One region of the Paenisporosarcina sp. FSL H8-0542 genome, then DNA from elsewhere that is predicted to be linked to it. Evidence: a T-box and tRNA genes for the amino acid it is inferred to sense, from the RefSeq annotation. Region 1 holds a T-box; the other regions hold tRNA genes.
The links. A T-box is a leader RNA that pairs with one kind of tRNA and senses whether it is charged. The one in region 1 lies ahead of MHH33_RS07200 (valine--tRNA ligase), so its partner is inferred to be a tRNA-Val.
Positions count from the first base shown of each region.

Region 2: it has a tRNA-Val gene. The T-box ahead of MHH33_RS07200 (valine--tRNA ligase) is inferred to sense a tRNA for this amino acid. The anticodon was not compared.
Region 3: it has a tRNA-Val gene. The T-box ahead of MHH33_RS07200 (valine--tRNA ligase) is inferred to sense a tRNA for this amino acid. The anticodon was not compared.

Region 1 is NZ_CP152050.1:1,347,152-1,350,373, reverse strand. Features, by position in the region: gene MHH33_RS07200 (valine--tRNA ligase) at 1-1,744, opposite strand, end outside; T-box leader at 1,791-2,017, opposite strand; gene MHH33_RS07195 (hypothetical protein) at 2,111-2,302, shown strand; gene MHH33_RS07190 (hypothetical protein) at 2,295-2,846, opposite strand; gene MHH33_RS07185 (AbrB family transcriptional regulator) at 3,051-3,222, opposite strand, start outside.
Region 2 is NZ_CP152050.1:819,232-822,453, reverse strand. Features, by position in the region: gene MHH33_RS04410 (hypothetical protein) at 57-260, shown strand; tRNA gene MHH33_RS04405 (tRNA-Leu) at 345-425, opposite strand; tRNA gene MHH33_RS04400 (tRNA-Cys) at 460-533, opposite strand; tRNA gene MHH33_RS04395 (tRNA-Gly) at 543-617, opposite strand; tRNA gene MHH33_RS04390 (tRNA-Gln) at 625-696, opposite strand; tRNA gene MHH33_RS04385 (tRNA-His) at 706-781, opposite strand; tRNA gene MHH33_RS04380 (tRNA-His) at 824-899, opposite strand; tRNA gene MHH33_RS04375 (tRNA-Trp) at 916-989, opposite strand; tRNA gene MHH33_RS04370 (tRNA-Tyr) at 995-1,078, opposite strand; tRNA gene MHH33_RS04365 (tRNA-Thr) at 1,088-1,163, opposite strand; tRNA gene MHH33_RS04360 (tRNA-Phe) at 1,178-1,253, opposite strand; tRNA gene MHH33_RS04355 (tRNA-Asp) at 1,397-1,472, opposite strand; tRNA gene MHH33_RS04350 (tRNA-Met) at 1,476-1,552, opposite strand; tRNA gene MHH33_RS04345 (tRNA-Val) at 1,730-1,805, opposite strand; tRNA gene MHH33_RS04340 (tRNA-Glu) at 1,843-1,917, opposite strand; tRNA gene MHH33_RS04335 (tRNA-Ser) at 1,941-2,032, opposite strand; tRNA gene MHH33_RS04330 (tRNA-Asn) at 2,040-2,114, opposite strand; rRNA gene rrf (5S ribosomal RNA) at 2,128-2,243, opposite strand; rRNA gene MHH33_RS04320 (23S ribosomal RNA) at 2,376-3,222, opposite strand, start outside.
Region 3 is NZ_CP152050.1:1,085,816-1,089,037, reverse strand. Features, by position in the region: tRNA gene MHH33_RS05805 (tRNA-Asp) at 1-69, opposite strand, end outside; tRNA gene MHH33_RS05800 (tRNA-Met) at 73-149, opposite strand; tRNA gene MHH33_RS05795 (tRNA-Ser) at 268-360, opposite strand; tRNA gene MHH33_RS05790 (tRNA-Ile) at 373-449, opposite strand; tRNA gene MHH33_RS05785 (tRNA-Met) at 457-530, opposite strand; tRNA gene MHH33_RS05780 (tRNA-Ala) at 549-624, opposite strand; tRNA gene MHH33_RS05775 (tRNA-Pro) at 645-721, opposite strand; tRNA gene MHH33_RS05770 (tRNA-Arg) at 734-810, opposite strand; tRNA gene MHH33_RS05765 (tRNA-Leu) at 832-920, opposite strand; tRNA gene MHH33_RS05760 (tRNA-Gly) at 934-1,008, opposite strand; tRNA gene MHH33_RS05755 (tRNA-Leu) at 1,028-1,112, opposite strand; tRNA gene MHH33_RS05750 (tRNA-Lys) at 1,128-1,203, opposite strand; tRNA gene MHH33_RS05745 (tRNA-Thr) at 1,210-1,285, opposite strand; tRNA gene MHH33_RS05740 (tRNA-Val) at 1,305-1,380, opposite strand; rRNA gene rrf (5S ribosomal RNA) at 1,391-1,506, opposite strand; rRNA gene MHH33_RS05730 (23S ribosomal RNA) at 1,571-3,222, opposite strand, start outside.

The DNA.
Region 1 (3,222 bases):
CGTTCCAGATCTTGTTCGCGAAGTTCCAAACCGATTCCACTTTCTCGATTGAGAAACGTAAATCTTGCCCTGGTGATGAACCAGTAGATAAGAAGTAACGAAGTGCATCCGCACCGTATTTATCAATTACGTCCATCGGGTCTACTCCGTTGCCTAATGACTTAGACATTTTACGTCCGTCTTCAGCACGTACAAGTCCGTGAATCAATACATCGTCAAATGGACGTTGGTTCGTGAACTCAATTCCTTGGAAAATCATACGTGATACCCAGAAGAATATAATGTCATATCCTGTTACTAATACATCGGTCGGGTAGTAACGTTTGAATTCTTCGTTTGCTTCGTCCGGCCAGCCCATTGTTGAAAACGGCCATAGTGCAGATGAGAACCATGTATCCAATACGTCTTCGTCCTGCTTCCAGTTTTCGATGTCTGCTGGTGCTTCATGACCTACGTAAATTTCGCCTGTTTCATTGTGGTACCAAGCTGGAATTCGGTGACCCCACCATAATTGGCGTGAAATACACCAGTCACGGATATTTTCCATCCAGCGCATATAGGTGTTTTCAAAGCGTTCCGGTACGAATTGAACTTTGTCTTCGCCTTGCTGCAATTTAATTGCTTCGTCTGCGAGTGGCTGCATGTTTACGAACCACTGTGTCGAAAGATACGGTTCAACTACTGCGCCGCTACGCTCTGAGTGTCCAACTGAATGCATATGCTCTTCGATTTTAAACAATACTCCCGCTTCTTGAAGATCCGCAACAATTTGCTTGCGGCATTCGAAGCGATCCATCCCTGCATATTTATCCGCATTGTCATTCATCGTTCCGTCTTCTTTCATAACCAATACGCGCTCTAAGTCGTGACGGTTTCCAATTTCAAAGTCATTCGGGTCATGTGCAGGGGTGATTTTAACAGCACCGCTTCCAAATTCCATATCCACATAATCATCTGCAACAATCTTAATTTCGCGTCCTACGATCGGCAATGTAACGGTTTTGCCAATTAAGTGCATGTAGCGTTCGTCTTTCGGGTGAACCGCTACTGCAGTATCGCCCAGCATCGTTTCCGGTCGAGTTGTCGCAACTTCAATATGACCTGTGCCATCTGTGAGCGGGTATCGCATATGATAGAAAGCACCCTGTACGTCTTGATGGATTACTTCGATATCAGATAACGCTGTTTTCGTTGCTGGATCCCAGTTGATGATACGTTCGCCGCGATAAATAAGCCCTTTGTTGTAAAGCTTAACGAATACTTCTTTAACAGCATTTGATAAGCCATCATCGAGTGTAAAACGTTCACGTGAGTAATCAAGACCTAATCCAATTTTTGACCACTGCGTACGAATATGACCTGCATATTCTTCTTTCCACTTCCAAGTCTCTTTAACAAATTCATCACGTCCTAAATCGTAACGTGACTTACCTTCAGAACGAAGTTTTTCTTCTACTTTTGCCTGTGTCGCAATACCTGCATGGTCCATTCCTGGCAACCATAGTGCATCATATCCTTGCATGCGTTTCATGCGGATTAAAATATCTTGAAGTGTTGTGTCCCAAGCATGGCCCAAGTGTAATTTACCTGTTACGTTTGGTGGTGGGATTACAATGGTGTATGGTTCTTTGCCGCTTTCAGGCTGTGCTTCAAAATACTTTCCTTTAAGCCACCATTCGTAGCGTCCTTGTTCGATGGACTTCGGATCATACTTCGTTGAAAGTTCTGGTTTTTGTTCAGTCATAATCGATTCCTCCTTTTTTTGAAAACAAAAAAACTCCTGTCGTCACAAAAAGGACGAAGGAGTTGTTCGCGGTACCACCTTTATTCGCAGATGACAAAAAAATCATCACGCTCTCAAGTTTATATAACGGCTTTTAACCGGTTTCTGCTACTTACAGGTTCACAGAAACTGCTCATGGGCGACATTCAAATGTGTGTTAACGGAAACTCTCACCAAACGTTCCCTCTCTTGTGAAAACAGCACCACTTTACTCTTCCCAATCAATGCATTGTTATTTAGTTTTGTAACATATTGTATTTCCAAGATGAGATTATTGTATAGGACTGCACGACAACTCGTCAAGTATTTTTGAAAGGAGGAATCTCAATGCGAAGAGGATATAATCCTTATCTGCTTCCACCGTGGCTTCGAAAAACCCGCTTCTACTGCAAAGACATCATTTTGCCGATCACAGTTTTCGAACTTATCCGTACCATTTTCATCCCGACGACCTTCGATTTCTTGCTGCTGTGCTTGTTAATTTTCATCTTATTTTTATTTCAAAAAGATATTATTTAACTTCATAGACGGAGTAGCCGTCTTTTAAATCACTCAGGAAGAATGGCAATGCTACATTTTCTTTGACCACCGGATTTTCCTCGGAAGTGGAATTGACAGGCTCAGTGAATACTTCTACGGAAGAGGATTCCCGTGGTTCAGGAAGTTCATACGAGCAAGTAACGCTCCATTCCACTTTCAATGTTTTTTCATCGGTGACAGATGCATTAACGTCCGACAGATGGATTTCAGGTTCTACTTTGCCATGAACATAATTTGGAGGTAATTCCACGAATAAAGGCACCGCATATTCAAAGTAGCCGTTTTCCCCATTCATGTCCAAGTCCTCGATTGAAACCCATTCAGACGTTCCGTGGTGCTCACATTCACCTGGTTGGAAAGCTACATGTGCTGCAATATGGTAAATGCCATATAAACTACTTACTCCTTTAACTTGCTGAAACTCTACTTGTGGCTTGACCTCAATTCGTGCAGCATTTGTCGGCACCCCAAAACTTTCCGGGAAATAAAAAACTTCTTGAAGCTTCCAATTAACTTGATTCACTTCTTGTCCTCCTTCACAAAGCTATGTGAAAGATTTTATGCGAGTGAACGAGCCTTTATGCTTTCGTGAAGAACTTCTCGTTGTTCCTAAAGTTTCTCAGACGTAGTTCACTATTTTTTAAGACATCATCACACTTTTTTCACACGTTCCCAACTCTATTTCAGATGACAATTCCGAAAAGTTAGTCTGAGCAACCGCTCACTATCAAACATCGGCTTTCAACCATTTTTTTAATGCATACGTCATCACAGGCCCTGCAATCAGCAGGATAAAGAAAATCCGGAATAAATGAAAACTGGTGACGGTCGACAAATCTGCACCCGTTTCCAATGCTGTAATGGACATTTCGGCAATTCCTCCAGGCGCTGCACTAATA
Region 2 (3,222 bases), 530 kb from region 1:
ATTTGAATAAACTGGGGCTTTCAGAACATCCTAACAGGAAATGGAGGTGAGTTTCTTTGACTACAGATAAAGGCAATATCAAACAAAAAGAAAATAAAAACTTGAAGAAGGCAAGATTTGATCGTGAAGAATTTGGCCATGGATACGATTTAAGTCCAGATGATTTAGATATTATAGGTCAAAACAAAGCAGCAAAAACAAATACGAAAAAGGCGGCCAATCACCCCGTCAATAATGATAAAAAGAACGATCAGAGGTAAACCGTTGTACTTTCAGTATTCCCTATTATTTATATAAAATTAAAAAAGCAGTATCTACATAAGTAGATACTGCTTTTTTAATGATACCCGAGGCCAGACTCGAACTGGCACGCCTTGCGGCACCGCATTTTGAGTGCGGCGTGTCTGCCATTCCACCACTCGGGCAAATCAATACATGCAGACATATGAAAATATATTATGGAGGCGGCAACCGGATTTGAACCGGTGATAAAGGTGTTGCAGACCTGTGCCTTACCACTTGGCTATGCCGCCAAATCATGTTGGAGCGGAAGACGAGGTTCGAACTCGCGACCCCCACCTTGGCAAGGTGGTGTTCTACCACTGAACTACTTCCGCAAAAATACTGGGGTACCTGGATTCGAACCAGGGCGTGACGGAATCAAAATCCGTTGCCTTACCGCTTGGCTATACCCCACTAATAAGATGGGGCGAACGAGGGGAATTGAACCCCCGAATGTCGGAATCACAATCCGATGCGTTAACCACTTCGCCACGCCCGCCATAATGTTAGTATATGCTTTTGTAAGTAAATTTATTAAAAATGGGGCGACTGAAGGGAATTGAACCCTCGAATGTCGGAATCACAATCCGATGCGTTAACCACTTCGCCACAACCGCCACTATAAAATAAAATTGGCAGGGGCAGTAGGAATTGAACCCACACTGGAGGTTTTGGAGACCTCAGTTCTACCTTTAAACTATGCCCCTAAAGTTGGTGGAGGGGGGCGGATTCGAACCGCCGAACCCGAAGGAACGGATTTACAGTCCGTCGTGTTTAGCCACTTCACTACCCCTCCAATTGAAGATGGTGCCGGCGAAAGGAGTCGAACCCTCGACCTACTGATTACAAGTCAGTTGCTCTACCAACTGAGCTACACCGGCGGGAAAAAATATAATGGTGGCTCAGGACGGAATCGAACCGCCGACACAAGGATTTTCAGTCCTTTGCTCTACCGACTGAGCTACTGAGCCACATTCGAATTGTACTAAGCTTCGAATCTCGTTGTCAGCTTCATTCGTTCGTTCAGTCACGTACATTAGTACGCTCCTTCACTTACTCATTTTGCTTCCTAGACCTTCTTTGCTTATTCCAATTCTTAACACTTCATAAAAAATGGCGGTCCCGACGGGAATCGAACCCGCGATCTCCTGCGTGACAGGCAGGCATGTTAACCGCTACACCACGGGACCATTTGGTTGCGGGGGCAGGATTTGAACCTGCGACCTTTGGGTTATGAGCCCAACGAGCTACCGTGCTGCTCCACCCCGCGATAATATTATGTTATAAACACTATGACTCAACGCTTATAGAAGTTTGACATCTGCATCGGCTTTCGCCTTCTTCGTAAGGCTCGTTGCTCCACCCTCGCGTTGTTCTTTAGAACATCCGATTTAGATATTTGCGTCACCCTCGCGTTTTACTTTATCGAAAGTGTTTATAGTGTAAATGGTGGAGGATGACGGGCTCGAACCGCCGACCCTCTGCTTGTAAGGCAGATGCTCTCCCAGCTGAGCTAATCCTCCGGAAATGAAAACTGGTTATATTTTCTTAAAAAGAAATTGGTGACCCCTACGGGATTCGAACCCGTGTTACCGCCGTGAAAGGGCGGTGTCTTAACCGCTTGACCAAGGGGCCATATATAATAGAAGGAAATTATCTGGCGGAGAGCAAGGGATTTGAACCCTTGAGACAGTTTAACCCGCCTACACGAATTCCAATCGTGCTCCTTCGGCCACTCGGACAGCTCCCCAAAGATATGGCTCCGAAGGTAGGACTCGAACCTACGACCAATCGGTTAACAGCCGATTGCTCTACCACTGAGCTACTTCGGATCAATAATATATAGCCTGGCGACGACCTACTCTCACAGGGGGAAACCCCCAACTACCATCGGCGCTGAAGAACTTAACTTCCGTGTTCGGTATGGGAACGGGTGTGACCTCTTCGCCATCATCACCAGACTATTTGTTTTTTAAGACAAGATTTATTATATCAAATCTCATGAGAATTACAAGCGTTTTTTTAAAATAAAAAAACTTTTTTGTTCACTCAAAACTGGATAAACGGGTCATTGAAAACCATTCAAATTCATTTTGGTTAAGTCCTCGATCGATTAGTATTCGTCAGCTGCACACGTCACCGCGCTTCCACCTCGAACCTATCTACCTCATCGTCTTTGAGGGATCTTACTTACTTGCGTAATGGGAAATCTCATCTTGAGGGGGGCTTCATGCTTAGATGCTTTCAGCACTTATCCCGGCCACACATAGCTACCCAGCGATGCTCTTGGCAGAACAACTGGTACACCAGCGGTGTGTCCATCCCGGTCCTCTCGTACTAAGGACAGCTCCTCTCAAATTTCCTACGCCCACGACGGATAGGGACCGAACTGTCTCACGACGTTCTGAACCCAGCTCGCGTACCGCTTTAATGGGCGAACAGCCCAACCCTTGGGACCGACTACAGCCCCAGGATGCGATGAGCCGACATCGAGGTGCCAAACCTCCCCGTCGATGTGGACTCTTGGGGGAGATAAGCCTGTTATCCCCGGGGTAGCTTTTATCCGTTGAGCGATGGCCCTTCCATGCGGAACCACCGGATCACTAAGCCCGTCTTTCGACCCTGCTCGACTTGTAGGTCTCGCAGTCAAGCTCCCTTCTGCCTTTACACTCTACGAATGATTTCCAACCATTCTGAGGGAACCTTTGGGCGCCTCCGTTACACTTTAGGAGGCGACCGCCCCAGTCAAACTGCCCGCCTGACACTGTCTCCTGCCCCGCTAAGGGGCAAGGGTTAGAAGTTCAATACAACCAGGGTAGTATCCCACCGACGCCTCCTCCGAAGCTGGCGCTCCGGAATCTCAGGCTCCTACCTATCCTGTACAAGTTGTACCAAAATTCAATATCAGGCTACAGTAAAGCTCCACGGGGTCTTTCCGTC
Region 3 (3,222 bases), 260 kb from region 1:
CCCGACGGGAATCGAACCCGCGATCTCCTGCGTGACAGGCAGGCATGTTAACCGCTACACCACGGGACCATTTGGTTGCGGGGGCAGGATTTGAACCTGCGACCTTTGGGTTATGAGCCCAACGAGCTACCGTGCTGCTCCACCCCGCGATAATATTATTGTTATAAACACTATGACTCAACGCTTCTAGTAATATCACGATTTCTTTAGCGCGAGTATATGTATGTTTATATGTTTGATGATCTTACACCACACACTTAGTAAAAATGGAGGAGGTAGAGGGATTCGAACCCCCGCGGGATTTGACTCCCCTGTCGGTTTTCAAGACCGATCCCTTCAGCCGGACTTGGGTATACCTCCGCAGTATATAAGTGGTGGACCTTGCAGGACTCGAACCTGCGACCGGACGGTTATGAGCCGTCTGCTCTAACCAACTGAGCTAAAGGTCCTAAAAAATGGCGGCAGAGGGGATCGAACCCCCGACCTCACGGGTATGAACCGTACGCTCTAGCCAGCTGAGCTACGCCGCCAGGATCTTTATAAAATGTTGGTGGAGCCTAGCGGGATCGAACCGCTGACCTCCTGCGTGCAAGGCAGGCGCTCTCCCAGCTGAGCTAAGGCCCCGTAAAAGGGATAAAATAAACTGGTCGGGAAGACAGGATTCGAACCTGCGACCCCTTGGTCCCAAACCAAGTGCTCTACCAAGCTGAGCTACTTCCCGAGTCAAAAATTATGGCGCGCCCGGCAGGAGTCGAACCCACAACCTTCTGATCCGTAGTCAGACGCTCTATCCAATTGAGCTACGGGCGCATATTATACTATTTTAAAAACTGGTGCCGAGGACCGGAATCGAACCGGTACGGTAGTCACCTACCGCAGGATTTTAAGTCCTGTGCGTCTGCCAGTTCCGCCACCCCGGCATTTAAGAAGATATGGAGCGGAAGACGAGGTTCGAACTCGCGACCCCCACCTTGGCAAGGTGGTGTTCTACCACTGAACTACTTCCGCTCGTATAAAATTGTGAAAATGGTGCGGGTGAAGGGAGTCGAACCCCCACGCCTTGCGGCGCTAGATCCTAAGTCTAGTGCGTCTGCCAGTTCCGCCACACCCGCATCTTAGTATAAAAATGGTGAGCCATGTAGGATTCGAACCTACGACCCTCTGATTAAAAGTCAGATGCTCTACCAACTGAGCTAATGGCTCTAACAATGGTGCCGGCGAAAGGAGTCGAACCCTCGACCTACTGATTACAAGTCAGTTGCTCTACCAGCTGAGCTACACCGGCACGGTGTTAAAAAGAAAAATGGTGGAGGATGACGGGCTCGAACCGCCGACCCTCTGCTTGTAAGGCAGATGCTCTCCCAGCTGAGCTAATCCTCCGGAATAAATCGCCTAGCGATGTCCTACTCTCACAGGGGGAAACCCCCAACTACCATCGGCGCTAAAGAGCTTAACTTCCGTGTTCGGTATGGGAACGGGTGTGACCTCTTTGCCATTATCACTAGACTATTTGAGTGTTTGTTCACTCAAAACTGGATAAACGGGTCATTGAAAACCATTCAAGTTCATTTTGGTTAAGTCCTCGATCGATTAGTATTCGTCAGCTGCACACGTCACCGCGCTTCCACCTCGAACCTATCTACCTCATCGTCTTTGAGGGATCTTACTTACTTGCGTAATGGGAAATCTCATCTTGAGGGGGGCTTCATGCTTAGATGCTTTCAGCACTTATCCCGGCCACACATAGCTACCCAGCGATGCTCTTGGCAGAACAACTGGTACACCAGCGGTGTGTCCATCCCGGTCCTCTCGTACTAAGGACAGCTCCTCTCAAATTTCCTACGCCCACGACGGATAGGGACCGAACTGTCTCACGACGTTCTGAACCCAGCTCGCGTACCGCTTTAATGGGCGAACAGCCCAACCCTTGGGACCGACTACAGCCCCAGGATGCGATGAGCCGACATCGAGGTGCCAAACCTCCCCGTCGATGTGGACTCTTGGGGGAGATAAGCCTGTTATCCCCGGGGTAGCTTTTATCCGTTGAGCGATGGCCCTTCCATGCGGAACCACCGGATCACTAAGCCCGTCTTTCGACCCTGCTCGACTTGTAGGTCTCGCAGTCAAGCTCCCTTCTGCCTTTACACTCTACGAATGATTTCCAACCATTCTGAGGGAACCTTTGGGCGCCTCCGTTACACTTTAGGAGGCGACCGCCCCAGTCAAACTGCCCGCCTGACACTGTCTCCTGCCCCGCTAAGGGGCAAGGGTTAGAAGTTCAATACAACCAGGGTAGTATCCCACCGACGCCTCCTCCGAAGCTGGCGCTCCGGAATCTCAGGCTCCTACCTATCCTGTACAAGTTGTACCAAAATTCAATATCAGGCTACAGTAAAGCTCCACGGGGTCTTTCCGTCCTGTCGCGGGTAACCTGCATCTTCACAGGTACTATAATTTCACCGAGTCTCTCGTTGAGACAGTGCCCAGATCGTTACGCCTTTCGTGCGGGTCGGAACTTACCCGACAAGGAATTTCGCTACCTTAGGACCGTTATAGTTACGGCCGCCGTTTACTGGGGCTTCAATTCGCACCTTCGCTTGCGCTAAGCACTCCTCTTAACCTTCCAGCACCGGGCAGGCGTCAGCCCCTATACGTCACCTTACGGTTTTGCAGAGACCTGTGTTTTTGCTAAACAGTCGCCTGGGCCTATTCACTGCGGCTCTCTCGGGCTTTAACACCCTAATAGAGCACCCCTTCTCCCGAAGTTACGGGGTCATTTTGCCGAGTTCCTTAACGAGAGTTCTCTCGCTCACCTTAGGATTCTCTCCTCGACTACCTGTGTCGGTTTGCGGTACGGGCACCTTCCACCTCGTTAGAGGCTTTTCTTGGCAGTGTGAAATCAGGAACTCAGACCTAATGGTCCTTGTCATCACAGCTCAACGTTATAGGAACGGGATTTGCCTCATTCCACGCCTTACTGCTTGAACGTACATAACCAACAGTACGCTTACCCTATCCTTCTGCGTCCCCCCATTACTCAAACGGTGGAGTGGTGGTACAGGAATATCAACCTGTTGTCCATCGCCTACGCCTATCGGCCTCGGCTTAGGTCCCGACTAACCCTGAGCGGACGAGCCTTCCTCAGGAAACCTTAGTCATTCGGTGGACGGGATTCTCACCCGTCTTTCGCTACTCATACCGGCATTCTCACTTCTAAGCGCT